Regions from separate parts of the Streptomyces sp. NPDC101181 genome, predicted to be linked through region 2. Evidence: riboswitches for the same ligand, from Rfam matches in the RefSeq annotation. Region 2 holds a riboswitch; the other holds the start of a gene.

Region 1 (14,791 bases), on a different contig from region 2:
TCCGCCCCAGGGCGCCCGGGGCGTCGGCGTGTCCGGCGGCGTCTCAGGGCGTCGGCGCGTGCGGCTCCACCGTGACGCGCCCCAGCAGCTCCGCGTAGGCCGCCGCGTCGAACTCCCCGGCCGCCGGGGCCAGGACCGTCGCCGCCGACAGGGCCACCGCGCGGGCGAGCCGCTCCGGCCAGTCCAGCCCCTCGGCCAGGGCGGACAGCAGCCCGGCCACCGCGGAGTCGCCCGCACCGGTCGGGTTGCCGCGGACCGGTGCGGGCGGGGCGGCCCGCCAGGTCCCCTCGGGGGTGACGGCGAGCACGCCTTCGGGGCCGAGCGAGGCGACGACGGCGTGCGCCCCGCGGCGGCGGGCGTCCCCGGCGGCGCGCAGCGGTTCACGGGCCCCGGTCAGCCGGGCCAGCTCCTCCGCGTTCGGCTTGACCAGGTCCGGGCGGGCGGCGACGCCCCGGCGCAGGGGCTCGCCGCTGGTGTCCAGGAGCACGGGTACGGCGGCGGCGCGGGCGGCCCGGACCAGCTCGGCGTAGGCCCCCACGTGGATGCCGGGCGGCAGGGAGCCGCAGAGCGCGACCGCTTCCGCGTCCGCGAGGAGTCCGGTGTAGCGGCCGAGGAAGGCGTCCCATTCGGCGGGGCCCACGTGCGGTCCGGGCTCGTTGAGCTGGGTGGTGTCGCCGGTGGAGCGGTCGGTGATCGCGAGCGTGCGGCGGGTGTTCCCGGCGACGGGGACGAGGGCGTCGCGCGGCGGGAGCGGGGCGAGCAGGGAGCGCAGGACGTCCCCGGTCGCGCCGCCGACGAAGCCGGTGACCACGGTGTCGTGGCCGAGTGCGCCGAGGACCCGGGCGACGTTGAGGCCCTTGCCGCCGGGGCGCTCGATGACCTCGTCGACCCGGTGGCTGCCGTGCGGGACGAGCGCGTCGACGGTGTATGTCACGTCGAGCGCGGTGTTGAGCGTGACGGTCAGGATCACCTCGGCCGCTCCCTCCTCGGTGCGGGGCCCCGGGGTCTGTCGCGGGGGCTGTGGCGGGTCTGGCGCGGGGGCCGGGCCACCGGCCGCGGCGGTGCGCGTGGTCGCTCGCGGCCCGCGCTGTTGATGATCATGTCAAAGCGATGGCGGTCGGCCCAGCCCCGGGCGCCGACCGCCATCGCTTCGTTACGTGGTGAACGTCCTGCGGGCCCCCGGCCCATCCTCACGGCCTGCGGGTCCCCGCCCGTACCGCGCGTCCTGAGGGCCCCGCCCGCAGGCCTCAGGCCGTCTTGGGCTCGACGATCCACTCGCCCTGGCGCATCACGCCCTTGAGGACGAAGTCCTCGTCCAGGACGACCAGGTCCGCGTCCTTGCCCGCGTCCAGCGAGCCGACCCGGTCGTAGACGCCGAGCAGCCGCGCCGGGTTGGCGGAGATGGACCGGACGACGTCCTCCACGGGGATCTCGTCGAGGGTGACGGCCCGCCTGAACGCGGTGTCCAGCGTGAGTGTGGAGCCCGCGATCGAGCCGCCCTCGACCAGCCGGGCCACCCCGTCGCGGACCTCGACCGCGAGCGGGCCGAGCTGGTATTCGCCGTCGCCGAAGCCCGCCGCGTCCATCGCGTCGGTGATCAGCGCGACCCGGCCCGCGCCCTTGTGGCGGTAGGCCAGCTCCAGGACCGCCGGGTGCAGATGGGTGCCGTCGTTGATCAGTTCGACGGTGATCCGGTCGTCCTCCAGGAGGGCGGCGATCGGGCCGGGCTCGCGGTGGGCGAGCGGGGGCATCGCGTTGAACAGGTGCGTGGCGACGGTCGCGCCCGCGTCGATGGCCTCGACGGTCTGCTCGTAGGTGGCGTCCGTGTGGCCGATGGCGGCGATGACGCCGAGCTCGGCCAGGAGCCGTACGGAGTCGATGCCGCCCGGCAGTTCGGTGGCGAGGGTGACCATGCGGGCGGCGCCCCGCCCGGCGTCGACCAGTGTGCGGACCTCGGCCGGGTCCGGGTAGCGCAGCAGCTGCTCGCTGTGGGCGCCCTTGCGGCACGGCGAGATGAACGGGCCCTCGAAGTGGATGCCGGCCAGGTCGCCCTGCTCGACCAGCTCGGACAGGATCCCCGCGCGCCGGGCCAGGAAGTCCATCTCTCCGGTGACCGTGGAGGCGACCAGGGTGGTGGTGCCGTGCTCGCGGTGCGTACGGATGCCGGTGAGGACCTCGTCCACGGTGCCGGAGGTGAAGGAGGCGCCGCCGCCGCCGTGGTTGTGCATGTCCACGAAGCCGGGGACCACCCAGTGGCCGGTCAGGTCCAGGGTCCGTGCGCCCTCGGGCGCGTGTGCGGAGATCCGCGAGCCCTCGACGGTCACCCGGCCGTCCTCGACGGTGCCGGTGGGGAGCACCACCCGGGCGCCGGCGAGAACGGTGCTGTCTGCTGCGCGTCCGGCCATCAGGCGGAAACCTCCGTGGAGAGTAGATCCCAGGCGAGCAGCCCCGCGCCCAGGCATCCGGCGGTGTCCCCGAGGGCCGCCGGGACGATGTGGGGCTGCTTCTGGAACGTGACGCGTTCCTCGACGGCCGCACGCAGTGGTGTGAACAAGGTTTCCCCGGCCTCGGCGAGCCCGCCACCGATGATGATGCGGCGCGGGTCCAGCAGGGTGAGCGCGGTGACCAGCCCCGCGGCGAGCGCGTCGACCGCGTCGGCCCAGACCGCGATCGCCGCCGGGTCGCCGGACTCGACGGCCTTCGCGCAGTCCGCGGCGTCCGCCTCGGGGTCCCCGGAGGCCGCGGCCCAGGCCCGGGTCACCGCGGCGGCGGAGGCCAGGGTCTCCAGACAGCCGCGCTGGCCGCAGCCGCAGTCGGGCCCGTCCGGGCGGACCACGATGTGGCCGATCTCGCCCGCGTACCCGTGGGCGCCCGCCTCGATGGCGCCCCCGATGCCGATGGCGCCGGCGATCCCGGTGCCCAGCGGGACGAACAGGAAGCGGTCCGTGCCCCGCCCGGCCCCGATCCGCCCCTCGGCGAGCCCGCCGGTGCGCACGTCGTGGCCGAGGGCGACGGGGAGGGAGCCGAGCCGCTCGCCGAGCAGGGCGCGCAGCGGTACGTCGCGCCAGCCCAGGTTCGCGGCGTACACCGCGACGCCCCGTTCGGCGTCGACGATCCCGGGGACGGCGACGCCCGCGGCGGCGGCGCTCTCGCCGAAGTGCTTCTCGCCGTGGGCGCGCAGCTCCGCGGCGAAGCCGAGGATGGTCTCGACGACCGCGTCGGCGCCGCGCTCCCGGCCGGTGGCCCGCCGCGCCTCGTGGAGGAGCGTGCCGTCGGTCCCGACCAGTGCGGCCTTCATTCCGGTGCCGCCCACATCGAGGGCGATGACATGTCTCACGGGAGACAGTTTCGCCCGCCGACCCCTAAAAGGTCTAGTCCACTAGCGCTGTTTGTTGCGCACCCATACAAAATGAGGAACGGGTGAAGGCGCGGCAGTATGCACCGTAAAGCGACGAAATGGTGACCGGGATCGGCGGGGATCCGCGCCGAAGGTCTGGACCAAGATACGGGCAGGGGTCGCCGGACTGCCAGGGCGCGCACGCCAGTTGACGCCCGAAGGGCCTGATCGCGGCCTCGATACGTTGCCGAAGCGATACGCCACCCAGGTAGACCACTGCCTCGGCCATAGGGGAAAATCGCAGTTCATCCGGACGGTGTACCGGAAATAACGGCTGTACCACAGCCGCGCGGGCGGCCGCGTGGCGACGCCGTGCGCACCGGCCGTGAGCAAGGCGACCGACGAGGATGGGCGAGGCTGTGCAGCGGCGCTTGATGGGTCTGACCGCGGCGGTGGCCGCGCTGGGAATGACGGCAGCGGTGTCCGGCTGCGGCGGCGGTGGCAGCGGCTCGGGTGACGTCACCCTGAAGCTGGTGGCCGCCGACTACGGCACCGGCGCCGCCAACAGCTCCGAGAAGTACTGGAGTGGTGTCGCGTCCGGCTTCGAGCGGGAGAACCCCGGCATCAAGGTCGAGGTCACCGTCCTGTCCTGGAAGGACGTCGACCGCGAGGTCGCCGAGATGGTGAAGGCGGGCGACGCCCCCGACATCGCCCAGATCGGCGCGTACGCGGACTACGCCAAGGACGGCAAGCTCTACAGCGCGGACGAGACGCTCGCCATCCGCACCTCCGCCAACTTCCTCCCCTCGCTGACCGACGCGGGCCGGGTCGACGGCACGCTGTACGGGCTGCCCTTCGTCGCCAGCACCCGGCTGCTCTTCTACAACGAGAAGCTCTTCGGCCAGGCGGGTCTGGACGCCCCCGAGACCTGGGACGACATCGCGGCCGACGCCGCCGCGCTCAAGGCGAAGGGCGTCGAATACCCCTTCGCCCTGCCGCTCGGCCAGGAGGAGGCGCAGGCCGAGACCCTGATGTGGCTGCTCAGCGGTGGCGGCGGCTACACCGACGAGGTCGGCGCGTACGACATCGACTCGACCGCGAACATCAACACCTTCCGCTGGCTGCGGGACAACCTGGTCGGCAAGGGCCTCACCGGCCCCGTCGCCCCGGGCAAGCTCGACCGGGCCAAGGCCTTCGAGGCGTTCACCGCGGGTGACGTCGGCATGCTCAACGGCCACCCGACGCTGATGGACGAGGCCGAGGCCAAGGGCATCAAGGTCGGCATGGTGCCGCTGCCCGGTGCCGACGGGCCCGCCGAGGGCTCCATGGGCGTCGCCGACTGGATGATGGGCTTCAAGGCGAACGGTCACCGCAAGGAGATCGGGAAGTTCCTCGACTACGCGTACTCCGACGAGAACGTCCTCACCTTCGCCGACGAGTACGACCTGCTCCCGGTCACCGGCACGGCCTCCGCGGCGATGGAGTCGGACAAGAAGCACCAGAAGCTGACCGAGTTCCTGGCGGCCCTGCCGAACTCCACGCTGCCCCCGTTCGGCAAGACCTCCTGGGCCACCGTGAGCGACACGGTCAAGAAGAGGATCGGCGAGGCGGTCGAGCCGGGCAGCAACCCCGAGAGCGTGCTCGGCGGGATATCCACGGAGGCGAGGCAGGCGGAGGCCGCCGAGTAGGACCGGCAGCCGGTGCCGACAGCAGCCGGTGCCGGTGGCCGCTGGCCGGTGCCGGTAGCCGGTGCCGGTGTCGGAGGCGGGCGTTAGGTTGGCTGGCATGACCGCTCCCGACCCCGCCGCCGACCCCGCGCCCGACCCTGATCCCGCCCCCGGTGCCGACCGCGTCGAGGACGCCGCCCGCGGCGAGCGTGACGAACGCGTCGAGCGTCCCGGGGGCCTCTCCGCACGGAGCCGGGCGGTGCTCGCCCTGGAGCGGCGGCCCTGGGCGGGGCCGGGTGCGAAGGAGCGGGCGATCCGCGAGGAGCTGGGGATCTCGCCGGTCCGCTACTACCAGCTGCTGAACGCGCTCATCGAGGACGAGCGGGCGCTGCGGGAGGACCCGGTCACGGTGAACCGCCTGCGCGGGCTGCGGCACACCCGGCGGGGCAGACGCTGAGCGGCCGCCCTCGACCGCGGCGCGCGGAGCCCGCGCCGGGGCGTTCCCCGGTCGCCCGAGGGGCCTGGGCCGTCGGGAGCGCGCCCCGCTAGGCTCGACCCATGGGCAGTCACGCGGAAGACCTTCCGACCCCGACCACCCCGGCAGGCCGCGAGGGGCTCAGCGCCGTCCTCGCCCGCCCCGACCGCGCGGTCGTCGCGCTCGACTTCGACGGCACGCTCGCCGACATCGTCCCGGACCCCGAGCAGGCCCGCGCCCACCCCGGCGCGGTGAGCGCGCTCGCCGCGCTCGCGCCCAAGGTCGCCGCCATCGCGGTGATCACCGGCCGCCCGGCGGGTGTCGCCGTGCGCCACGGCGGCTTCGCGGACGTCCCCGGCCTGGAGCGCCTCGTCGTCCTCGGGCACTACGGTGCCGAGCGCTGGGACGCGGTGACGGGCACCGTCCACGCTCCCGCCCCGCACCCGGGTATCCACGCCGTGCGTGCCGAACTCCCGGGCGTGCTGGACGAGTTCGGTGCCTGGCACGGCACCTGGATCGAGGAGAAGGGGCAGGCCGTCGCCGTCCACACCCGGCGTGCCGAGGACCCGCAGGCGGCCTTCGAGTCGCTGCGCGGCCCCCTCGGCGAACTGGCCGCCCGGCACGGGCTGATCGTCGAACCGGGCCGCCTGGTGCTGGAGTTGCGCCCGCCCGGCATGGACAAGGGCGTCGCGCTCGCGGAGTACGTCGCCGAGCTGGACGCCGGGTCCGTGGTGTACGCGGGCGACGACCTCGGGGACCTCGCCGCGTTCGCCGCGGTGGAGAAGCTGCGCACCGGGGGAGAGGGCGGTATCCCCGGCCTGCTGGTGTGCAGTGGCAGCGGCGAGGTGCCCGAACTGGCCGAGCGGGCGGACCTGTTGGTGCCGGGCCCGGCCGCGGTGGTGGACTTCCTGGCGGCACTGGCGGACCGCCTGTAGCCGCCGGATGCCCGGCCCCGGCGGACCGCCCGGAGTGACCGGGTGCCCGGCCCCGGCCGCCTACCCCTGCCGCAGCGCCTCCAGCTGGTCGAGGAACCACTGCTGCGGCGGGAGCGCGGTCGCCGCCTCGGCCAGGCGCTTCGTGCGGCCCGACCGCTCGTCGCCGCTCATCGTCAGGGCCTCGTGCAGCGCCTCGGCGGTGCCCGTCACGTCGTACGGGTTCACCACGATCGCGTCCTCGCCCAGCTCCTCGTAGGCCCCCGCCTCCCGCGACAGCACCAGCGCGCAGCCCTGGTCGGAGACGACCGGGACCTCCTTGGCGACCAGGTTCATACCGTCGCGGATCGGGTTGACCAGGGCCACGTCCGCCAGCCGGTAGGCGGCGAGCGAGCGGGCGAAGTCGTCCTTCACGTGGAGGACGACCGGCGTCCAGCTCTCCGTCCCGTACGCCCCGTTGATCTCCGTGGCCAGCGTCTGCACGGCCGCCGTGTAGTCGCGGTAGACGGCGAGGTCTTGGCGGGAGGGGTAGGCGAAGGCGACGTGGACGACGCGCTCGCGCCACTCGGGGCGGGTCTCCAGCAGCGTGCGGTACGCGTGCAGGCCGCGCACGATGTTCTTGGACAGCTCGGTGCGGTCCACCCGGACGACGGTTTTGCGGCCCTCGCCGATCTGCTCCCGCAGCGACACCATCCGCTGCTCCACGTCCGGCTCCTGCGAGCGCCGCCGCAGGAAGTCCGCGTCGGCCCCCAGCCCGTGCACCCCGATCCTGGTCCGGCCGGTGCCGCCGAGGATCTCCGTGCAGCAGCCGATGAACGCGTCCGCCCAGCGCCGGGTCAGGAACGCGGCCCGGTCCGCGCCGAGGATGCCGCGCAGCAACTGCTCCGCGATGTCGTCGGGGAGCAGCCGGAAGTAGTCGACGGGCGCCCACGGGGTGTGCGAGAAATGGCCGATCCGCAGGTCCGGGCGCAGCTCGCGGAGCATCCCGGGGACCAGGGCCAGGTGGTAGTCCTGCACCAGGACCGCCGCCTCCGGCCCCGCCTCCTCGGCCAGCGCCTCGGCGAAGGCCCGGTTGTACGCCTCGTAGGAGGCCCACTGCCGGCGGAACTCCGCGTCGAAGACCGGCTCCACGGGCGTCTGGTAGAGCAGGTGGTGGACGAACCAGAGCACGGAGTTGGCGATGCCGTTGTAGGCGTCGGCGTGCGTTCCGGCGTCGATGTCCAGCATCCGCACGCCCGGCTCGCCGACCCCGCGCCGCACCGCCTCGCGGTCGCCGTCGCCGAGGGCGGCGCAGACCCACAGCTTGTCGTCGACGGCGCTCAGCCCGGAGACGAGACCGCCGCCGCCGCGCTTGGCGTCGAGTGTCCCGTCCTCACCCAGGGTGTACGTGATGGGGCCGCGGTTGGACGCGACGAGGACCTGGGCGGTGGACGGGCCGGTGTTTTCGGCGTGCTCGGTGACCATGAGCGGAACCTAGCCCGTGAGGGAAGCCGCCAAACGCGCGTGCCGGGGACCGGTGAGCGTCCTCACGCGGCGTGGCGTGCCGCGTACTCCGCGATCTCCCGCATCGGCGGCCGCTCCTCGGTGTCCACCGCGTGGGTACGGGGCACGAAGCCGCCCTCGCCACGTTCGAACTGGGTCAGCGCGGGCCGCACCAGATGGCCCCGGGACAGCCGGAGCTGGGCGGTGCGGTAGATCGCCGCCGCCATCCGGCCCAGCGCCTGCCCGTCCTGGTGGCGGTGGACGCGTACGCCGACGTCGACCTGGCCCATCGCGTCCAGGCCCACGGTGTGCAGCGCGTCCACCAGCAGCCCCAGCTCCACCCCGTAACCGACCGGGAACGGCAGCCGCTCCAGCAGCGAGCGCCGCACCGCGTACTCCCCGCCCAGCGGCTGCACGAACCCGGCCAGCAGCGGCCAGTGCAGATTGAGCAGCGGCCGCGCCACCAGCTCGGTCACCCGGCCGCCCTGCCCCGCGCTGTCCCCGAGCGGACGGTCGTACATCGCCTTCACGAACTGCACGGACGGGTCGGTGAGCAGTGGTCCGACCGTGCCCGAGACGAAGTCCGCGGAGAAGTCCTTGAGGTCGGCGTCGACGAAGCAGACGATCTCGCCGCTGGTCACCAGGAGTGACCGCCACAGCACCTCGCCCTTGCCGGGCAGGGCCGGGATCCGCGGCAGGATCGCGTCCCGGTGGACCACCCGGGCGCCCGCCGCGGCGGCGACGGCGGCGGTGGCGTCGGTGGAGCCGGAGTCGATCACGACCAGCTCGTCGACCAGCCGGACCCGCTCCATAAGCTCGCGCCGGATGGTCTCCACGATCGCCCCGACCGTCGCCTCCTCGTTCAGCGCGGGCAGCACCACGCTCACCGACGAGCGGTGCGGGTCGGCGGCCCGGACCTCGGTGAGGCGGGTCAGCGGGCGGTCGGCGGACGACCAGGAACGCCTGGTCAGCCAGCGTTCCACCTCTTCCAGCACGGTCGGCTCTCCCTGGGTGTGATCCATCTCGCGGTTCGGACGGCTGTCTCGACGGTGGGGTGCTTCGGTTACAGTCTTGAACAACGCGGATGACCGCCGCATGTCGGGGTCGGAGCGCACATAAACGCCCGGATCGAAGATCCGGTGCCACAGAGCTCATCCAGAGGGACTGAGGGAACGGCCCGTTGAAGTCCCGGCAACCCTCCTGCCGACCGCGAGGTCACGGTGGGGAAGGTGCCAATTCCGTCTCGTGGCGAAACGCGTCGCGAGGAAGATGAGGAGAAAGGGCCTCCGCCATCATGGCTGTTCAGACCGTCGCAGGAACCTCCGCTTCCGCCGCCCCGACAGTCGACCTCGGTCCCGCCGCGGCACTCTCCTGCCGCGAGTGCGGCGAGCGTTTCGCGCTCGGCCCGCTCTTCGCCTGCGCCTCCTGTTTCGGGCCGCTGGAAGTGGCCTACGACCTGCCCGCCGGTGACCCGGAGGAGCTGCGCAGGCGCATCGAGGCCGGTCCGGACAACATCTGGCGCTACGCCCCGCTGCTGCCGGTCCCGGCCGACGTCGCGGAGAAGCCCAACCTGAACCCCGGCTTCACCAAGCTGGTCAGGGCCGACAACCTCGCCCGCGAGCTGGGCGTCACCGGCGGCCTGTACGTGAAGGACGACTCCGGCAACCCGACGCACTCCTTCAAGGACCGCGTCGTCGCGATCGCCGTCGAGGCGGCCCGCGCCTTCGGTTTCACCACGCTCTCCTGCTCCTCCACGGGCAACCTGGCCGGTGCCGTCGGCGCTGCGGCCGCCCGCGCCGGACTGCGCTCGTGCGTGTTCATCCCGCACGACCTGGAGCAGGGCAAGGTCGTCATGGCCGCGGTGTACGGCGGTGAGCTGGTCGGCATCGAGGGCAACTACGACGACGTGAACCGCTTCTGCTCGGAGCTGATCGGTGACCCGCTCGGCGAGGGCTGGGGCTTCGTGAACGTCAACCTCCGCCCGTACTACGGCGAGGGCTCCAAGACCCTGGCGTACGAGATCTGCGAGCAGCTCGGCTGGCGGCTGCCCGACCAGATCGTCATCCCGATCGCCTCCGGCTCCCAGCTGACCAAGATCGACAAGGGGTTCCAGGAGCTGATCAGGCTCGGCCTGGTCGAGGACAGGCCGTACCGGATCTTCGGCGCGCAGGCCGAGGGGTGCTCCCCGGTCGCCGCCGCCTTCAAGGCCGGGCACGACGTCGTACGTCCCCAGAAGCCGAACACCATCGCCAAGTCCCTGGCCATCGGCAACCCCGCGGACGGCCCCTACGTCCTGGACATCGCCCGCCGCACCGGCGGCGCGGTGGACGACGTGGACGACGAGAAGGTCGTCGAGGCGATCAAGCTGCTGGCCCGCACCGAGGGCATCTTCGGTGAGACGGCGGGCGGGGTCACGCTCGGCGTGACGAAGAAGCTGATCGAGGCGGGGGTGATCGACCCCTCGCTCACCACCGTCGTGCTGAACACCGGCGACGGGCTCAAGACGCTCGACGCGGTCGCCCCGACGTCGCAGGCCACGGCGACCATCAAGCCGAGCCTGGACGCGTTCCGCGCCGCCGGTCTCGCCTCCGCCTGACCACCCCGTAACGAAGGAAGAAGGGCACCACCATGAGCGTCAAGGTCCGCATCCCCACCATCCTGCGTACGTACACGGGCGGCCAGGCCGAGGTCACGGCGGAGGGGGCGAAGCTCTCCGAGGTCATCGAGTCCCTGGAGAAGGACCACCCGGGCATCGCCGCCCGCGTCCTGGACGACCAGGGCAAGCTGCGCCGCTTCGTCAACGTCTACGTCAACGACGACGACGTGCGCTTCGAGGGCGGCCTGGACGCGGCCACGCCCGACGGCGCCGGTGTCTCGATCATCCCGGCCGTGGCCGGCGGCTGCTGACCGCCTCCCCGCCCGCGGCCCCCGGCCGCCCGGCCCCTGTTGCCCCCTCCGCGCCACAAGCGGAGGGGGCAATTCTGCATGGTTGAGCGCGGTACAGTTGGGGAACGCCCCTCCGCTGCTCGTGCCGCCCGCATATGAGAACGCGCCCGGCCCCGATAAGAAGCAGCCAAAGTACGTGGACCTCTTGCGGCTTAAGTGCCCTTTGCCTGGCCCGACTTGCCCGTAAATTTCGGCACTCCCGCATATTCGGGCGTTCTTCCGTGCCCGGAATTCTCGTCCGATTGACCTGTTGCAGAGGGCAGTTGGGCGGATACATTCAGCCGCGGTCGACGCGCTACGGCGCCGCGCACCCTCTCCTGTCGGAGGGTGGGTCGCGACCCGGGCCCGCGAAGTGCGGTCCCGTGCAAGGGCCAGTAATAGGGGAGTTGGGCATGGCTCAGGGCACCGTCAAGTGGTTCAACGCGGAGAAGGGGTACGGCTTCATCGCGGTCGACGGTGGTGCGGATGTTTTCGTCCACTACAGCGCGATCCAGATGGACGGGTACCGCACCCTCGAAGAGGGTCAGCGAGTTGAATTCGAGATCTCGCAGGGCCAGAAGGGGCCCCAGGCCGACATGGTCAAGCTCGCCGTCGGCTGAGTTCGGCGCGGTCGTCCGACGACACCACTCACGCACGCAGGGCCCGACCCCGGATCAGGGGATCGGGCCCTGCGCGCGTCCCGGGGCGCGCGGCTTCGCGGGCGGGGCCGCGTGGGGCGCGGGGCGTGGCGGGTACTCCCCGAAGGCGCTTGCACTCTCGGGGGTCGAGTGCTAATCATTGGCGTTAGCACTCTCCAGGTGAGAGTGACAGAACTTGGACCGGGCCGGTGAGGCCCGCAGGCGCGGTGGGGCAAGGAACCACCCCGCAGGCAGGCCGTCCGTCGCGGGCGCCCCTCGGTCCGGAGCAATCCACCCCTGTCCGGGAGGACCACTTCACATGGCCAAGATCATCGCGTTCGACGAGGAGGCACGGCGCGGTCTCGAGCGCGGGATGAACCAGCTCGCCGACGCCGTCAAGGTCACCCTCGGCCCCAAGGGCCGTAACGTCGTCCTCGAGAAGAAGTGGGGCGCGCCCACGATCACCAACGATGGTGTTTCCATCGCCAAGGAGATCGAGCTCGAGGACCCGTACGAGAAGATCGGTGCGGAGCTCGTCAAGGAGGTCGCCAAGAAGACGGACGACGTAGCCGGCGACGGTACGACCACCGCCACCGTTCTCGCCCAGGCGCTCGTCCGCGAGGGCCTGCGCAACGTCGCCGCCGGCGCCAACCCGATGGCCCTCAAGCGAGGCATCGAGAAGGCCGTCGAGGCCGTCTCCGCCGCCCTGCTGGAGCAGGCCAAGGACGTGGAGACCAAGGAGCAGATCGCTTCGACGGCCTCCATCTCCGCCGCCGACACCGAGATCGGCGCGAAGATCGCCGAGGCGATGGACAAGGTCGGCAAGGAAGGCGTCATCACCGTCGAGGAGTCCCAGACCTTCGGTCTGGAGCTGGAGCTCACCGAGGGTATGCGCTTCGACAAGGGCTACATCTCGGCGTACTTCGCCACCGACATGGAGCGTATGGAGGCGTCGCTCGACGACCCGTACATCCTGATCGTCAACTCGAAGGTCGGCAGCGTCAAGGACCTGATCCCGCTGCTGGAGAAGGTCATGCAGTCGGGCAAGCCGCTGCTGATCATCGCCGAGGACGTCGAGGGCGAGGCCCTGTCCACCCTGGTCGTCAACAAGATCAAGGGCACCTTCAAGTCCGTCGCCGTCAAGGCCCCGGGCTTCGGTGACCGCCGCAAGGCCATGCTCGCCGACATCGCCATCCTCACCGGCGGCACCGTGATCTCCGAGGAGGTCGGCCTCAAGCTGGAGAACGCCGGTCTCGACCTGCTCGGCCGCGCCCGCAAGGTCGTCATCACCAAGGACGAGACGACGATCGTCGACGGCGCCGGTGACAGCGAGCAGGTCCAGGGCCGCGTCAACCAGATCCGTGCCGAGATCGAGAACTCCGACTCGGACTACGACCGCGAGAAGCTCCAGGAGCGCCTGGCGAAGCTCGCGGGCGGCGTGGCCGTCATCAAGGCCGGTGCCGCCACCGAGGTGGAGCTGAAGGAGCGCAAGCACCGCATCGAGGACGCGGTGCGCAACGCCAAGGCCGCCGTCGAGGAGGGCATCGTCGCCGGTGGTGGCGTGGCTCTGCTCCAGGCCACGGCCGTCTTCGAGAAGCTCGACCTCACGGGCGACGAGGCGACCGGCGCCAACGCCGTGAAGCTCGCGCTGGAGGCCCCGCTCAAGCAGATCGCCGTCAACGGTGGCCTTGAGGGCGGCGTCGTCGTGGAGAAGGTCCGCAACCTCGCGGTCGGTCACGGTCTCAACGCCGCGACCGGTGAGTACGTCGACATGATCGCCGAGGGCATTCTCGACCCGGCGAAGGTCACGCGCTCCGCCCTCCAGAACGCCGCGTCCATCGCCGCGCTCTTCCTCACCACCGAGGCCGTCATCGCCGACAAGCCCGAGAAGGCCGGCGCGGCCGCCCCGGGTGGCATGCCGGGCGGTGACATGGACTTCTGATCGGCCGCGGAGGCCCCGGTCTCCCGCTCCGCTGATCGATGTTCCGAGCACGTCCCACAGGGGCGGTGCCTCCCACACGGGAGGCGCCGCCCCTGTGGCGTGTCGGCGTGTCCGGACCGGGCTCCGCGGGGGGCTCACGGGCTCGCGGGGAGCAGGCGTACGGCAGATGAGGGCCGGTGCGCTTGTTCGGCATGGCCGAATGGCTACTTGCAGCACCTCGTACCGTAGGCCAACACACGTACGGGCGGTTTCGCCGAAAACCGTGGCGAGTGAGCCGTCCATGCGGTAGGCGCCGACGCGTTCCGTCGGGCTCTGTCGGGTTCCGTCGGTGAAGCGGCGCGCGGCTGGTTCCTCCGCCGCTTCGCCCGCCGCCCGCCCTCCGGGCAGTTCAGTGCCCGGACGCCGTCCTCCGCCCCGGTCATTGGTCCAGTCCACCCGGTGCTGCGGAGTGGTCGATGTGCGACTGCACATGCCGGCCCATGCCGACCGGTCGGTGTCCCGGTCCCCGTCATGGCACCCCACCGCGGCAGCCCGCCTACGGCCCTCGCTGCTCACGGTATCCGGCCAACTTCACACGGTGAGGCGGAATCAGGCTTACCGGTTCCGCAGGGGGACATGATGGCTCTGGTGTTCACCCGGTGAACACCAGTCGCACTCACAACTCCCGTTATGCGAAAGCACGTTGGGCATAACGGTCACCAACTACCCAGAAGGGAACGTCACATGAAGCAGCAGAAGAAGGCGTATGTGAAGCCGTCGATGTTCAAGCAGGGCGGCTTCTCGAAGAAGACCGCGGGCTACTTCGTCGGCTCGTACAAGGAGATCTGGAGCCGGCGGATCGTCTGATCCGCCGACCGGTCGTCCGTGCCCAGTGGGAGAACTTCCGAAAGGTGAACATGCCCGGCCAGTCGCGTGACTACTTCGTCGTCCTGCCGGACAGCGTGGCGGGAGCGGCGGCTGCCGGGCAGCTTCCCCCGCCGGGCCCGACCGTGGGCGACACCCGCACCGTCGCCCACGCCTCGGGCCGGCCCTGGGTCGTCGCCCGCCTCCTGGTCCGCGAGGTCAGCCACGTCGCGCGGGGCGCGGACGCGCTCGTCCTCATCGGCCCGGACCGGGTCCCCGACGCCGTGCTCGCCGGTCTCCTGGAGGGCGCCCGCGGCCGGACCGCGCTGGAACACCGCCTCGCCCGGCTGCCCGGCCTCTACCACGTCATCGCCCGGCTCTCCGGGGAGACCTGGATACGGGGCACGGCCACCGGACTGCGCCGGATCTACCACGCCCGGCACCCGGACGCCGGAACCATCGCCTCCGACCGCCCCGCCGTGCTGGCCCACCTGATCGGCGCCCCGCTGGACGAGGGCGCGCTGGCGCTCCGGCTGCTGGACTTCCTGCC
Region 2 (14,791 bases):
TCAAGCTCACCACCGGCGACCGGATCGAGGCCGTCACGGACGCCTCGGACCACTCCATGACGGTGCTCCGCAACGGAGAGGTGATCAACACCATTCCGGTCACCACCGGCAAGCCCGGCTTCTCCACCCGCAACGGCGTCAAGGTGGTGCTGGGCAAGGAGCAGTTCGTACGGATGCGCGGGGAGAGCATCGGCATCGCCGCGGGCTCGTCGGAGTCCTACGACCTGCCCGTCTACTGGGCCACCCGGGTGACCTGGAGCGGGGAGTACGTGCACGCCGCCCCCTGGTCCGTCGGCTCGCAGGGCAGCGCCAACGTCAGCCACGGCTGCACGGGCATGAGCACCGGCAACGCCCAGTGGTTCTTCGACACCGTCCGCGAGGGCGACATCGTCAAGGTCGTCGGCAGCGCGGGCGAGGACATGGACCCGTTCGGCAACGGGTTCGGCGACTGGAACCTCTCCTGGGAGAAGTGGCAGAAGGGCAGCGCCCTCCACGAGGGAGTGCCGGACAGCCCGCAGACGCTCCAGACCGCCCGGCTGCGTCCCCACGTCTGAGCCGGGCCCCCGGGGACGCCCCCGGCGAAGCGGAGGGCCCTCAGGGCCCCAGAGGCCGCTCAGGCCTCCACGGCGAGCCGGCGGCGCAGCAGCGCCGCCAGCGCGTCGGTGAACTCCACCGGGTCCACCGGCAGCGTCACCGCGGACTCCGCGCGGCTCCAGGTGGCCAGCCAGGCGTCCTGCGGGCGGCCCATCAGCAGCAGCACCGGGGGGCAGTCGTAGATCTCGTCCTTGATCTGCCGGCAGACGCCCATGCCGCCGACGGGAGCCGTCTCGCCGTCCAGCACGCAGACGTCGACGCCGCCCCCGTCCAGGGCCGCCAGGACGGCCGGAAGGGTCGCGCACTCCAGGAACTCCACCGGTGGCACGTCCGCGGCAGGCCTGCGACCGGCGGCCAGCCTCACCTGCTCGCGGATGTTGGCGTCGTCGCTGTACACCAGGACCGTGGCGGTCGCCTGCATTGTTCCTCCGTGACATCGGCGTCGTCGGGGCTCTCGGGGCATGAACCGATGCGCGGATCGTACTCCGCCGGAGCCCTCGTCAGCACCGGTAATGGCGACGATTCGATGGGCCGTTCGGGCAGGACACACGGGGCTGACACACCGAACGGCACCCCCCGGAGTGAGGGCGGGATAAGCGACCGACATAATGTCGGTCGTGGCGACAGCAACGACAGTAGAAACCGGGCACGCGCACCCGTCGGTCAATCGGCCGAACCTCACCAGCGTCGGAACCATCATCTGGTTGAGTTCCGAGCTGATGTTCTTCGCGGCCCTCTTCGCGATGTACTTCACCCTGCGATCGGTGACGGGACCCGAGTACTGGAAGGAGATGGCCGGCCATCTGAACTTCCCGTTCTCGGCGACGAACACCACGATCCTGGTGCTCTCCTCCCTCACCTGCCAGCTCGGCGTCTTCGCCGCCGAGCGGGGCGATGTGAAGAAGCTCCGCACCTGGTTCATCATCACCTTCGTGATGGGTTCGATCTTCGTCGGCGGTCAGGTCCTGGAGTACGTGGAGCTGGTCAAGCACGCGGGGCTCTCCCTCTCCTCGGGCCCGTACGGGTCGGTGTTCTACCTGACCACCGGCTTCCACGGACTGCACGTGGCAGGCGGGCTCATCGCCTTCCTGCTCGTCCTCGGCAGGACGTACGCGGCCAAGAGGTTCACCCACGAACAGGCCACCTCAGCCATCGTCGTGTCCTATTACTGGCACTTCGTCGATGTTGTGTGGATCGGCCTGTTCGCCACGATCTACATGATCAAGTAACCGGGTTCGCACCCGCCCACCATCGACGCAGAAGATCCTGACACCGGGGTAATCCGTGAAAAAGCTCTCCGCACGACGACGCCATCCGCTGGCGGCGGTCGTCGTACTACTCCTCGCGCTGGCGGCCACCGGGGGGCTGTACGCCGCGTTTGCGCCTGCGGGCAAGGCGCAGGCCGATGAAACCGCCCAGTCCCTCGCCATCGAAGAGGGCAAGAAGCTCTACGCCGTAGGCTGCGCCAGCTGCCACGGAACCGGCGGTCAGGGCACCACCGACGGACCGTCCCTCGTGGGCGTCGGCTCCGCCGCCGTGGACTTCCAGGTCGGTACGGGACGCATGCCCGCGCAGCAGCCGGGCGCCCAGGTACCGAAGAAGAAGGTCATCTACACCCAGGCGGAGATCGACCAGCTCGCGGCGTACGTCGCTTCGCTCGGCGCCGGTCCGATCACGCCGACCGACAAGCAGGTCGACCCGGCCGGAGCGGACGTCGCCAAGGGCGGCGAGCTGTTCCGCAACAACTGCGCCCAGTGCCACAACTTCACGGGCAAGGGCGGCGCGCTGACACACGGCAAGTACGCCCCGGACCTCGAAGGCGTGAGCCCGAAGCACATCTACGAGGCCATGCAGACCGGCCCGCAGTCCATGCCCTCCTTCCCGGACACCACGCTGCCGGAGCAGGAGAAGAAGGACATCATCGCCTACATCCAGACCGTGAACGGTTCGGAGTCGGAGAGCCCCGGCGGCCTCGCCCTCGGCGGCCTGGGTCCGGTCAGCGAAGGCCTGTTCGCCTGGATCTTCGGACTCGGTGCGCTCATCGCAGTTGCCATCTGGGTCGCGGCCCACACCGCTAAGGCCAAGAAGTCATGAGTAGCCAACAGATTCCAGAAGCCAACCTGCCCGCAGCGCAGGAGACCGCGCACGGCGCGGTGGAGGGTACGGCCGACCCGTTCGCCGACCCGGGGCTCCCGGCTCACCAGCCGCGCGTCCAGGACCTCGACGAAGGCGCCGCTCGCCGCTCCGAGCGGGCCGTCGCGTTCATGTTCGTCCTCTCGATGCTGGCGACGGTGGGCTTCATCGCCTCCTACGTCATCTTCCCGGTGGACCAGATCGTCTACATCTGGCCCTTCGGTCACGTGAGCTCGCTCAACTTCTCCCTGGGCCTCACCCTGGGCTTCGCGCTCTTCTTCATCGGCGCGGGCGCCGTCCACTGGGCGCGCACCCTGATGTCCGACGTGGAGATGCCCGCCGAGCGCCACCCCATCGAGGCGACGCCCGAGGTCAAGGCCCAGGTGCTGGCCGACTTCAAGGCCGGCGCCGAGGAGTCCGGGTTCGGCCGGCGCAAGCTGATCCGCAACACCATGTTCGGCGCGCTGGCCCTGGTGCCGCTCTCCGGTGTGGTGCTGCTGCGCGACCTCGGTCCGCTGCCGGAGAAGAAGCTCCGCACCACGATGTGGGCCAAGGGCAAGCTGCTCGTCAACGTCAACACCGGCGAGCCGCTCCGTCCCGAGCACGTCCCCGTGGGGTCGCTGACCTTCGCCAAGCCCGAAGGGCTGGAGGAGGACGCGCACGACTTCCTGACGCAGATCGCCAAGGCCGCCCTGATGATCGTCCGCATCGAGCCGGACGACATCAAGGACAAGCGCCAGCGCGAGTGGGCCCACGAGGGCATCGTGGCGTTCTCCAAGATCTGCACCCACGTCGGCTGCCCGATCAGCCTGTACGAGCAGCAGACACACCACGTGCTCTGCCCGTGCCACCAGTCCACCTTCGACCTCTCCGACGGCGCCCGTGTCATCTTCGGTCCGGCCGGTCACCCCCTTCCGCAGCTGCGGATCGGCGTGAACAGCGACGGCAACCTTGAGGCGCTCGGCGACTTCGACGAGCCCGTCGGCCCGTCCTTCTGGGAGCGCGGATGAGTACTGCGACAACGAACCCGCCCGCCGGTCAGGCGGGGCAGCGCAAGGCACCGGCCGGTGAGCGGGTCGCCGACTGGGCCGACGGCCGGCTGGGCATCTACGGCCTGGCCAAGGCCAACATGCGCAAGATCTTCCCGGACCACTGGTCCTTCATGCTGGGCGAGGTCGCGCTCTACAGCTTCATCATCATCATCCTCACGGGTGTGTACCTGACGCTGTTCTTCCAGCCGAGCATGAACGAGGTCGTCTACCACGGCCCGTACGAGCCCATGCAGGGCATCCGGATGTCGGAGGCCTACGCCTCCACGCTGAAGATCAGCTTCGAGGTCCGCGGCGGTCTGCTCGTGCGGCAGATCCACCACTGGGCCGCGCTGATCTTCCTGGCCGGCATGTTCGTGCACATGATGCGCGTCTTCTTCACGGGCGCCTTCCGCAAGCCGCGCGAGATCAACTGGGTGTTCGGCTTCCTGCTGTTCGTCCTCGGCATGTTCACCGGCTTCACCGGCTACTCCCTCCCGGACGACCTGCTCTCCGGTACGGGTGTCCGCTTCACCCAGGGCGCGATCCTGTCCGTGCCGATCGTCGGTACGTACATCTCGATGTTCCTGTTCGGCGGCGAGTTCCCCGGCCACGACTTCGTGGCCCGGTTCTACTCGATCCACATCCTGCTGCTGCCGGGCATCATGCTCGGCCTGCTGGTGGCCCACCTGATCCTGGTCTTCTACCACAAGCACACGCAGTTCGCGGGTCCCGGCAAGACCAACAAGAACGTCGTCGGCATGCCGCTGCTGCCGGTGTACATGGCTAAGGCCGGGGGCTTCTTCTTCCTGGTCTTCGGCATCATCGCGATCATCTCCGCCATCGCCACGATCAACCCGATCTGGGCGCTCGGCCCCTACCGCCCGGACCAGGTGTCCACCGGCGCCCAGCCCGACTGGTACATGGGCTTCGCCGAGGGTCTGGTCCGTGTGATGCCGGGCTGGGAGATCAGCTACTGGGGCCACACGCTCAACCTGGGCGTGTTCATCCCGCTGGTCCTGTTCGGGCTGGTGCTCTCGCTCCCCGCGGTGTACCCGTTCCTGGAGTCCTGGATCACCGGGGACAAGCGCGAGCACCACATCCTGGACCGCCCGCGCAACGCCCCGACCCGTACGGCTCTGGGCGTCGCCTGGATCACGGCGTACTTCATCGGCCTCATCGGCGGTGGCAACGACCTGTGGGCCACGCACTTCCACCTGTCGATCAACGCCATCTCCTGGTTCGTCCGGATCTTCTTCTTCGTCGGACCGGTCATCGCGTTCATCGTCACCCGGCGGATCTGCCTCGGCCTCCAGCGCCGCGACCGGGACAAGGTGCTGCACGGGCGCGAGACCGGCATCATCAAGCGCCTGCCGCACGGTGAGTTCGTGGAGGTGCACGAGCCGCTCGCCCCCGGGAAGCTGCACACGCTCACCGCCCACGAGCAGTACCAGCCGGTCGAACTGGGCCCCGAGGTCGACGAGAACGGTGTCAAGCGCAAGATCTCCCCGGTCCAGCGGGTGCGCGCCAGGCTCAGCAAGGGCTACTACGGCGAGAGCAGCCAGATCGCCAAGCCCACCGCTCAGGAGTACAAGGAGATCACGGAGGGCCACGGCCACCACTGATCACCTGAGCTGACCGCCACCGCGAGAGCCCCGTCCATTCGATGGACGGGGCTCTTCGCGGTCCGGGTGCTGGATAGGGTGGAGCCATCCTTCTGACCGGCTGTGGACCCTGGAGCGGACCATGAACGTTGTGACCCCGAGCGGCGGCGACAGCGTGGCGGACCGCTCCTGGCCCGGCCTGCTGAACCCCCTGCTGCGCGGCGAGGACCTCAGCTCCGAGGAGACCGCCTGGGCCATGGACCGCATCATGAGCGGGGAGGCGACCGACGCGCAGATCGCCGGGTTCGCCGTGGCCCTGCGGGCCAAGGGCGAGACCGTGGAGGAGGTCACCGGCCTGGTGCGCGCCATGTACGCGCACGCCAACACCATCGAGGTGCCCGGCCGCACCGTCGACATCGTCGGTACCGGCGGCGACCTCGCCAAGACGGTCAACATCTCCACCATGTCCGCGATCGTCATCGCGGGCACCGGCGCCAAGGTCGTCAAGCACGGCAACCGGGCCGCCTCCTCCGCCAGCGGCTCCTCCGACGTGCTGGAGAAGCTCGGCGTCAACCTGGAGCTGACGCCGCGGCGGGTCGTCGAGGTCGCCGAACAGGCGGGCATCACCTTCTGCTTCGCGGTGAAGTTCCACCCGGCCCTGCGCCACGCCGCCAAGGCCCGCAGGGAACTCGGCGCGCAGACCACGTTCAACATCCTGGGCCCCCTCACCAACCCGGCCCAGGTGCGCGCCCAGGCCGTCGGGGTGGCCGACGCCCGGATGGCGCCCATCGTGGCGGGCGTGCTGTCGGACCGGGGCAACTCCGCCCTGGTCTTCCGCGGCGACGACGGACTCGACGAGCTGACCACCACCGCCACCTCCCGGGTCTGGGTGGTCCGGGACGGCGCGGTCCGCGAGGAGCCGTTCGACCCGCGCGACGTCGGGCTGCCGATCGTCCCGGTCGAGGCGCTCCGAGGCGCCGACGCCTCGTACAACGCGGATGTGGCCCGCCGCCTGCTGGACGGCGAGAGCGGCGCGGTGCGGGAGGCGGTGCTGCTCAACGCGGCGGCGGCGCTGGTGGCGCTGGACCCGGGCCCCGGGACGCTGAGCGAACAGCTCGCCGCGAAGATCACGGTGGCGGCCGCGTCCATCGACTCCGGGGCGGCCAAGCGGGCGCTGGAGCGGTGGGTGGCCGCCAGCAACGCCTGAGGGAGGCCGCCGCGGGCGCGGTGCGACGCGGGGCGCGGTCCGGATGCCGGACCGCGCCTTGCGTGTGCGCACACGTATGGCAAGATGCTGCGCAGGTCATGAGTGACAGCGACTACGGCCCCGGCCCGCTGTCCGGCAACCCTCCGTCCGTGGCGGGGTGCCCCGGGTGAAGACCAGGCCGCAGGCAGCGAGGTCTGCGGCAAGCGCGGGCCCCTCGGCATCCAGCGGATGCCAGCCCCCGGGGTCCTGGTCCCTAGGGAGTCTTCTGTGAGCAAGCGAATGCGCTAGGGCCTGTCGTCAGACTGCCGACCGCCCTTATTCCGCGCACCCTCTTCTTCCTTCCCCCTTCGCGCCGCCGCGCGTCCGCCGGCGCGGGGATTTCGCCTGCCTGTTACGGGAGTTCACCATGTCTGTCCCCACCGCTGCCCTCGACTCGTCGGTCTGTGCCCCGCTGCCCGTCCTGGGCCAGGACGTCACCGTTCCGCTCGTCACCGGCGGGGAGGTCACCTACGCCGCGCTCGACTACGCCGCCAGCGCCCCCGCCCTCCAGCGGGTCTGGGACGACGTCGCCGCGTACGCCCCGTACTACGGCAGCGTCCACCGCGGGGCGGGCTACCTCTCGCAGCTCTCCACCGACCTCTTCGAGAACAGCCGCCGCACGGTCGCGGAGTTCCTCGGCTGCCGCGCCGACGACCAGGTCGTCTTCACCCGCTCCACCACCGACTCCCTCAACCTGCTGGCCGCCGCCCTCCCTGCGGACTGCCAGGTGTTCGTCTACGAGACCGAGCACCACGCCTCGCTGCTGCCCTGGCGCGACACCCGTGTCACCTACCTCGACGCGCCCCGCACCCCGGGCGCGGCCGTCGAGTCCCTGGAGCGCGCGCTGGCCGCTCGCGACCCCCGGGGCCCCGCCCTGGTCTGCGTCACAGGCGCCTCCAACGTGACCGGCGAGCTGTGGCCGGTGCGGGAACTGGCCGCCGCCGCCCACGCGCACGGAGCCCGGATCGTCCTGGACGCCGCCCAGCTCGCGCCCCACCACCCCGTCGACCTCGCCGCCCTGGACGTCGACTGGGTGGCGTTCTCCGGCCACAAGCTCTACGCGCCGTTCGGCTCCGGGGTGCTGGCCGGGCGCGCCGACTGGCTCCAGGCCGCCGAGCCGTATCTCGCGGGCGGCGGCGCCTCCCGCAAGGTCGCCCGGCGCGCCGACGGGGGCGTCGATGTCGACTGGCACACCACGGCCGCCCGCCACGAGGCCGGTTCGCCCAACGTCATCGGCGTCTACGCCATCGCCTCCGCCTGCAAGGCGCTGACCGAGACGGGCTTCGACCAGCTGGTCGCCCGGGAGCAGCGGCTGGTGTCCCGGGTCCGCCAGGGGCTGGCCGAGGTCCCCGAGGTCCGGGTGCTGTCCCTGTTCGGCGACGACGCGCCCCGGGTCGGCGTCATCTCCTTCGTGGTGAGCGGCTGGAACAGCTCGCACTTCGCCGCCGCCCTCTCCGCAGAGTACGGCATCGGCGTGCGCGACGGCCTCTTCTGCGCCCACCCGCTGGTGCGCACCCTGCTCGGCAGCGACCCGCAGGAGGCGGGGGAGTGCGGCGCCCCGGAGGCCGGGCCGGGCGAGCGGTCGCTGAACGCGATCCGGGTGAGCTTCGGGGCGGGTACGCCGGACGAGCACATCGACCGGTTCCTGGGCGCGGTCGCCGAGCTGGTCCGCGAGGGCGCCCGGTGGCGCTACCGCACCGAGGACGGCCGCTGCGTCCCGGACCGCGGCGAGGCCCCGCAGGTCTGAGGGCCGCGCACACCGGCCGGCCGGGGACGGGCGCGAGGCCCCTCCCCGGCCGGGGTGCGCCGGAGCTACGCGTCGAGGCCGATGGCGAACGCGGCTTCCAGGTCGTGCTGGGAGTAGGTCCGGAACGCCACGTGGGTGTCGGTGCCCTCGACGCCCGGGATCTTGCTGATCCGGCCGGGGATGATGTCGGCGAGGTCGTCGTGACGGGCGACCCGGACCATGGCGATCAGGTCGTAGGTACCGGTGACGGAGAAGACCTCGCTGACGCTGTCCAGCGCCGCGATGGCCTCGGCGATCTCCGGAATCCGGTCCACGCTGGTCTTGATGAGCACGATCGCGGTGATCACGGCTGGCTGTCTCCCTCGGTGGCCGTGGCTGGAGTCCTCACTCTAGTCCTCCGCCCGTACCGCACCCACGCGTAGAGGAACCCCGCCGCGAACCCCGCCACGTGCGCCAGGTAGGCCACCCCCGGCCCGGCCTCCGCGCCCTGGGCCGCCGCCCACTGGAGGGCGAACCAGAAGACCAGCACGATCCAGGCCGGGAAGCGCAGCGGCAGGAAGAACAGGAACGGGAACAGGCTGGTGACCCGGGCCCGGGGGAAGAGGCGGAGGAACGCTCCGAGCACGGCGGAGATCGCTCCGGACGCGCCGACCAGCGTCTGTTCGGAGTCCGCGTGCACCGCCGCGTAACAGACCAGCGCCGCGTAGCCGCAGCCGACGTAGAACAGGGCGAACGGGATCCGGCCCATGCGCTCCTCGGCCATCGCGCCGAACACGTACAGGAACAGCAGGTTCCCCAGCAGGTGCAGCCAGCTGCCGTGCACGAACAGCGCGGTGAACGGCGTCGTCAGCGCGTGCGCCGAGCCCTCCCACAGCTCCGCGGGGATCACCCCCCACCGCTCGAAGTACCCGGCCTGCGCGGCGAGCAGCGCGTCCTCGGTGCGGTAGGAGGCGCTGAACCCGGAGAGCGGGCTGATCAGGAAGATCACCACGCACAGGGCGATCAGCCCGTACGTGACCGGGGCGCCGCCCGACGTCACCGCGCTCCGCACCCTCCCCGCCGCCGTCCGCCAGTCGGTCCGCCGCCCATCGGTCATGCACAGAGCATGACGTACCGGTGGAGAAGCGGACGGAGCGCCTCGCCGTGCCGGTGCCCGTACGCGAGGCCGTAGGGTTGCGCCAGGACTTCCGCAGTTCGACGGCGCACCGCGAGTTCCCTGACGTAGGAACAGACGACGAAAGAGGACGCAACGATGACGACGGTCCCCCTGCCGACGGATTCGACCCGCTGGCGCTGCACGCTGTGCGGCAACCTCACGCGCTTCGACGTGACCCGTTCCTCCAAGGTCGTGGAGTACGTCCACCTCGACCTGGCCGGTGAGTCGAGTGTCGAGGAGCGGGAGGTGGTCAGTGAGACCATCGAGTCCGTCCGCTGTCGTTGGTGCAACGCCGCGGACCAGATCGAACTGGTGGCCAGGCCGGGCGCCGCTTCCTGAGGGAGCGCGCCCATCGACATGTCAATGAGGTGACGGACGGTGGACCAGCCGACCAGCGGCGCCGAGTCGGCCGACGCGGCCGACAGCGGTGCCGAGGCGCTCGACCGTCCGCTGCCCGAAGGCGTGAGGCGGCGGGTCGTCGCCTTGGTCTCCGACGCCTTCGGCGGGCTGACCGTCGCCGAACTCCCCGCCCAGCTGCGGCAGTACGCCCGGTTCACCCCGACTCGGCGGGCCAAGTTCGCCGGGAACGCGATGGCCGCCGCGCTGGAGAGCGACGCCCTCTTCCGGCAGCGGATCGGTGAGCGGCTGGGCCTGACGCAGCCGGAGCTGGCCGGTGCGCTGGAGGCGGGCGCGCCGCCCGCCGCCGCCGACCCCCTCGACGTGGCCGCCGCCGCGTACGTGCTGCGCCCCGCGGGCTGGGCCAAGCTCGTCGACGCGGCGGGCGAGGAGGTCCAGCGCGCCGACGCCGAACGGGTGGACCAGGAGACCCGGCGCGAGCTGGAGCAGCTGCGCGAGGAGCTGGAGCGGGCGCGGGCCCACACCCGGACCGAGACCGAACGGCTGCGCACCGAGCTGGAGGCGGCCCGCAAGGAGACCGACGCGCTCCACCGCAAGCTGCGCAGCGCCCAGAGCGAGGTCAAGCGCGGGGAGGCCGCCCTGCGCCGCCAGGCCGCCGAGGCGGAGGCCCAGCGGGCCGACGCGGCCGCCCAGCTCTCCGCCGCCGAGAGCGAGTCGCGGCGGCTCAAGGGGCGGATGGGGGAGGCGGAGTCCGCCCTGGAGGCGAGCCGCCGGGCCGCCCGCGAGGGCCGCTCGGTGGAGGACATGCGGCTGCGGCTGCTGCTGGACACCGTGCTGGACGCGGCGGCGGGGCTGCGGCGGGAGCTGGCCCTGCCCCCGGCGACGACACGCCCCGCGGAGACCGTGGACGCGGTGGCCCCGGGCCGGATGTCGCCCAAGGACATCGCCGCGCGGGCCCTTTCGGAGACGGACCCGGCCCTGCTGGACCAGCTGCTGGCGCTGCCGCAGGCCCACCTCATCGTGGACGGCTACAACGTCACCAAGACCGGCTATCCCCAGATGCCGCTGGAGAAGCAGCGGTTGCGGCTGCTGGGCGGCCTCTCCATGCTGGCCGCGCAGTCCGGCGCCGAGGTGACCTGCGTCTTCGACGGCGCCGAACTGGCCGCGCCGGTGCTGCTCGCGCCGCCGCGCGGGGTGCGGGTGCTGTTCAGCAAGGCGGGGGTCACGGCGGACGAGCTGATCCGCCAACTGGCCCGCGCCGAACCGCCCGGACGGCCCGTCGTGGTGGTCTCCACGGACCGCGAGGTGGCGGACGGGGTGGCCAAGGCCGGGGCCCGGCCGGTCGCGTCCGTCATGCTCCTGAAGCGGCTTTCGCGTGCCTGAGGAAAGTTGTTCGACATGTGTGGCATGTCGGTTTCTTGGGGACGTACCGTCAAGTCGCCGCTACACGCGGTGGAGTGAGAGTAAAGAAGTTCCTGGTGTGACGAGAAAAATCCTGTGAGGATTTGAACTGATCACAAGAGGGTCACTAAGGTCAGGCCTCGAACCTTCGCGCGGTTGATCACCCACCCGGGGTGACGGCGAAGGAACCGCCGCATCCGTGAGTTGTACGGAGCCGGGGATGGCTTCCCCCCTTGCCCGGTAGGCGGCTGAGGAAGAAGGAGCTCGCCTTCGTGGCGTCCCACCGTCGTCCCAAGCAGCCGAGCCGCGCCCGCGTGACCGTGCTCACCGCGACCGCCGCCGCTGCCGTGGCCCTGACCTCCCAGGCCGCCCACGCCGACCCCAAGCCGAGCAAGGACGAGGTCAAGGCGAAGGTCGACAAGCTCTACCACGAGGCCGAGGCGGCCACCGAGAAGTACAACGGGGCCAAGGAGCAGCAGGACGAGCTGAAGAAGCAGGTCGACGCGCTCCAGGACAAGGTCGCCCGCGGCCAGGGCGAGCTCAACGCCCTGCGCAGCGAGCTGGGTTCCATCGCCACCGCGCAGTACCGCTCCGGCGGCATCGACCCGTCGGTCGCCCTCTTCCTCGCCTCGGACCCGGACAGCTTCCTCGACCAGGCCTCCGCGCTCGACCAGCTGACGGTCAAGCAGACGGAGTCGCTCCAGAAGATCCAGGCCAAGCAGCGCACCCTCGCCCAGCAGCGCAAGGAGGCCCAGGACAAGCTCGGCGACCTCGCCGACGTCCGCGAGGCGCTCGGCGAGAACAAGAAGAAGTACCAGGCCAAGCTCGCCGACGCGCAGCGCCTCCTGAACTCCCTGACCGCCGCCGAGCGGGCCAAGATCCAGGAGGAGGAGAACCGTGCCAGCCGCGCCTCCACCGAGCGGGTAGAGCTGGGCAACGAGGCCCCCGCGACGGGCCGCGGCGCCGCCGCCCTGGCCGCCGCCGCCACCCAGATCGGCAAGCCGTACGTCTCCGGCGGCTCCGGCCCCAACTCCTACGACTGCTCCGGGCTGACCCAGTGGGCTTTCGCCCAGGCCGGTGTCTCCATCACCCGGACCACCTACACCCAGCAGCACGACGGCACGCGCCTCGGCCGCAGCCAGCTCAAGCCCGGCGACCTGGTCTTCTTCAACGGCCTGTCGCACGTCGGCTTCTACGCGGGCAACAACCAGATCCTGCACGCCCCGAAGCCCGGCACCGTCGTCCGCTACGAGTCGATGGACTACATGGGCACCTTCCAGTTCGGCGTCCGCGTCTGACGCCACGGCACACCCGAACGAGGGAATCGCCGTACCCCGCACCACCACCCCGCCCCGCCGGAGACCCGAGGTCACCGGCGGGGCGGTGGCGTTCGGCGCCCTGCGGCGCCCCGCTCCGCCACCGGCGCGGTCTTTGGCCGGTGCGTAGTCGTCCGATTACTGTCTGGCTGCTCGCAGCTCCCGGACGTCGGTCCGCCCGCCCTGGGCGGCAGGGGCTGCGCACGACCGCGTCAGCGGAGGGGAGTGCGGCTACCTGTGGTGTCCCATCGACGTTCCACACAGTCCGGCCGGGGCCGGGGCGTTCGCGTCACAGTCGTCTCGGCGGCCGCCGCCACCGCGGCCGCGACGCTGACCGGCGCCCCGGCGAGCGCCGACCCCCAGGAGACCCGGGAGAGCGCCAAGGCCGCCGTCGACCGGCTCCACGAGGAGGCCGAGCGCGCCACCGAGCGGTTCAACGCGGCCGGGGAGCGGGTGGACCGGCTGCGCCGCGAGGCCGACCGGGCCCAGGACGCCACGGCCCGGGGCCAGCAGCGGGTCAACCTGATGCGCGACGAACTGGGCGCGATGGCGGGCGCCCAGTACCGCACCGGGACCGTCGACCCGGCCCTCGCGCTGCTGCTCTCCTCCGACCCGGACAGCTATCTGGACCGGGCCGCCGCCCTGGACCGGGCCGGGGCCCGCCAGGCCCTCACCCTGGACCGGCTCCGGCAGGCCCAGCGCAAGGTCGCCCAGACCCGCGCCGAGGCCACCCGCGCCCTGGCCGGCCTGGAGCGCGACCGGGCCGCCGTGACCCGCCACAAGCGCACCGTCGAGGCCAAGCTGCGCCAGGCCCGGCAGCTGCTGAACTCCCTGCCGCCCGCGGAGCGCGCCGCGTTCGACCGCGCCTCCCGCTCCGGCCGCGACGGCGCACCCGACCTCTCCGGCACCGCCCCCGGCTCGTCCCGGGCCAGGTCCGCCGTCGCCGCCGTCGGCCAGGCGCTCGGCAGACCCTACGTGTGGGGGGCCAACGGGCCCTCCGGATTCGACTGCTCCGGACTCATGCAGTGGGCCTACGCCCAGGCCGGGGTGAGCCTGCCCCGCACCTCGCAGGCCCAGCGGTACGCGGGGCGCATGGTGCCGCTCTCCCAGGCGCAGCCGGGCGACCTGGTCGCCTACCGGGCGGACGCCAGCCACATCGGCATGTACGTCGGCAACGGCCAGGTCATCCACGCCCCCTACCCGGGCGCCCCGGTCCGCTACGACCCGGTCGGCATGATGCCGGTCTCCTCGGTCACCCGGATCTGACGCTTCCCGGCCACCGGACCGGGCCGCCGCCCGCCGGTGACCGTACGATCGGCAGGGTGGCCGTACGCAGACCTGATGCGCGGCGGGGCAGCCCCCGCGGACGGCGGCGAGCGGCCGGGACCGTGCTCGCCGCCCTGCTGACCGCGTCCGCCTGCACCACCGCCCCCCGGGACAACAGCGCCTCGCTCACCGCCCGGGAGATCACCGCCGTGCTGGACGGCCGGGCCGACGCCGTCCTGGCCCGCGACCCGGCGGGCTACCTCGCCTCCCTCGCCCCGGCCGCCGAGAAGCTGCGGGCCGACCAGCGCAGCGAACTGGCCAACCTCGCCGACGTCCCCCTGAAGTCCTGGACGTACGAGGTGAAGGACATCGGCGAGCAGGACGGCGGCTGGGCCACCGCGGAGGTCGAGCTGCGCTACCGGATCGAGGGCTACGACTCCGCCCCGGTCGCCACCCGCCGGACCCTGGAGCTGATGCGCGAGGGCGAGCGCTGGTACATCACCGCCGACCGGCCCGCCAAGGGCTCCGCCGGGCAGCTGTGGCAGCAGGGGGACGTGACGGTCGTGGAAGGCGACCACAGCATCGTCCTGGGCGTCGGACGGGGCGAGGAGGAGCTGCGCCGGATCGCCGACACCGTGGACCTCGCGGTCCCCGCCGTCTCGGACGCCTGGCCCCGGCCCTGGACGCGCCGGGTGGTGGTGCTCGTCCCGGACACCGTGCGCGGCATGGCCAGGCTGCTGGGCTCGCCGGAGGCCAGCTACCGGGGCATAGCCGCCGTCACCACCGGTGAGGTCGGTGGCACCGGCGAGCGCCCCGCCATCGCCGACCGGGTGATCGTCAACCCGGAGGCGTACGCCGGACTGGAGAGCTTCGGGCAGCGGACCGTCCTCACCCACGAGACGACCCATGTCGCCACCCGGACCAGCACCTCGACCGCCACCCC

What was found. Region 2 has a riboswitch for S-adenosylmethionine ahead of ACIRRU_RS18145 (aminotransferase class V-fold PLP-dependent enzyme). Riboswitches for the same ligand answer to the same signal wherever they lie in the genome.
Region 1: linked by a shared signal. The riboswitch ahead of thrC (threonine synthase) and the one ahead of ACIRRU_RS18145 (aminotransferase class V-fold PLP-dependent enzyme) in region 2 are both predicted to bind S-adenosylmethionine.

The regions. Positions count from the first base shown of each region.
Region 1 is NZ_JBIWOX010000002.1:163,369-178,159, forward strand. Features, by position in the region: gene ACIRRU_RS04345 (1-phosphofructokinase family hexose kinase) at 44-970, opposite strand; gene nagA (N-acetylglucosamine-6-phosphate deacetylase) at 1,248-2,405, opposite strand; gene ACIRRU_RS04355 (ROK family protein) at 2,405-3,298, opposite strand; gene ACIRRU_RS04360 (extracellular solute-binding protein) at 3,772-5,025, shown strand; gene ACIRRU_RS04365 (DUF3263 domain-containing protein) at 5,123-5,461, shown strand; gene otsB (trehalose-phosphatase) at 5,563-6,414, shown strand; gene ACIRRU_RS04375 (trehalose-6-phosphate synthase) at 6,475-7,875, opposite strand; gene ACIRRU_RS04380 (glucosyl-3-phosphoglycerate synthase) at 7,938-8,888, opposite strand; SAM riboswitch class I at 9,042-9,169, shown strand; gene thrC (threonine synthase) at 9,188-10,489, shown strand; gene ACIRRU_RS04390 (MoaD/ThiS family protein) at 10,522-10,800, shown strand; gene ACIRRU_RS04395 (cold-shock protein) at 11,232-11,438, shown strand; gene groL (chaperonin GroEL) at 11,776-13,398, shown strand; gene ACIRRU_RS04405 (keywimysin-related RiPP) at 14,122-14,244, shown strand; gene ACIRRU_RS04410 (asparagine synthase-related protein) at 14,295-14,791, shown strand, end outside.
Region 2 is NZ_JBIWOX010000011.1:102,225-117,015, reverse strand. Features, by position in the region: gene ACIRRU_RS18180 (Ig-like domain-containing protein) at 1-554, shown strand, start outside; gene ACIRRU_RS18175 (hypothetical protein) at 614-1,015, opposite strand; gene ACIRRU_RS18170 (heme-copper oxidase subunit III) at 1,203-1,823, shown strand; gene ACIRRU_RS18165 (c-type cytochrome) at 1,879-2,688, shown strand; gene ACIRRU_RS18160 (Rieske 2Fe-2S domain-containing protein) at 2,685-3,737, shown strand; gene ACIRRU_RS18155 (cytochrome bc complex cytochrome b subunit) at 3,734-5,380, shown strand; gene trpD (anthranilate phosphoribosyltransferase) at 5,502-6,566, shown strand; SAM riboswitch class IV at 6,661-6,778, shown strand; gene ACIRRU_RS18145 (aminotransferase class V-fold PLP-dependent enzyme) at 6,973-8,352, shown strand; gene ACIRRU_RS18140 (Lrp/AsnC family transcriptional regulator) at 8,418-8,699, opposite strand; gene ACIRRU_RS18135 (rhomboid family intramembrane serine protease) at 8,696-9,448, opposite strand; gene ACIRRU_RS18130 (hypothetical protein) at 9,605-9,847, shown strand; gene ACIRRU_RS18125 (NYN domain-containing protein) at 9,887-11,248, shown strand; gene ACIRRU_RS18120 (NlpC/P60 family protein) at 11,539-12,564, shown strand; gene ACIRRU_RS18115 (NlpC/P60 family protein) at 12,820-13,848, shown strand; gene ACIRRU_RS18110 (hypothetical protein) at 13,905-14,791, shown strand, end outside.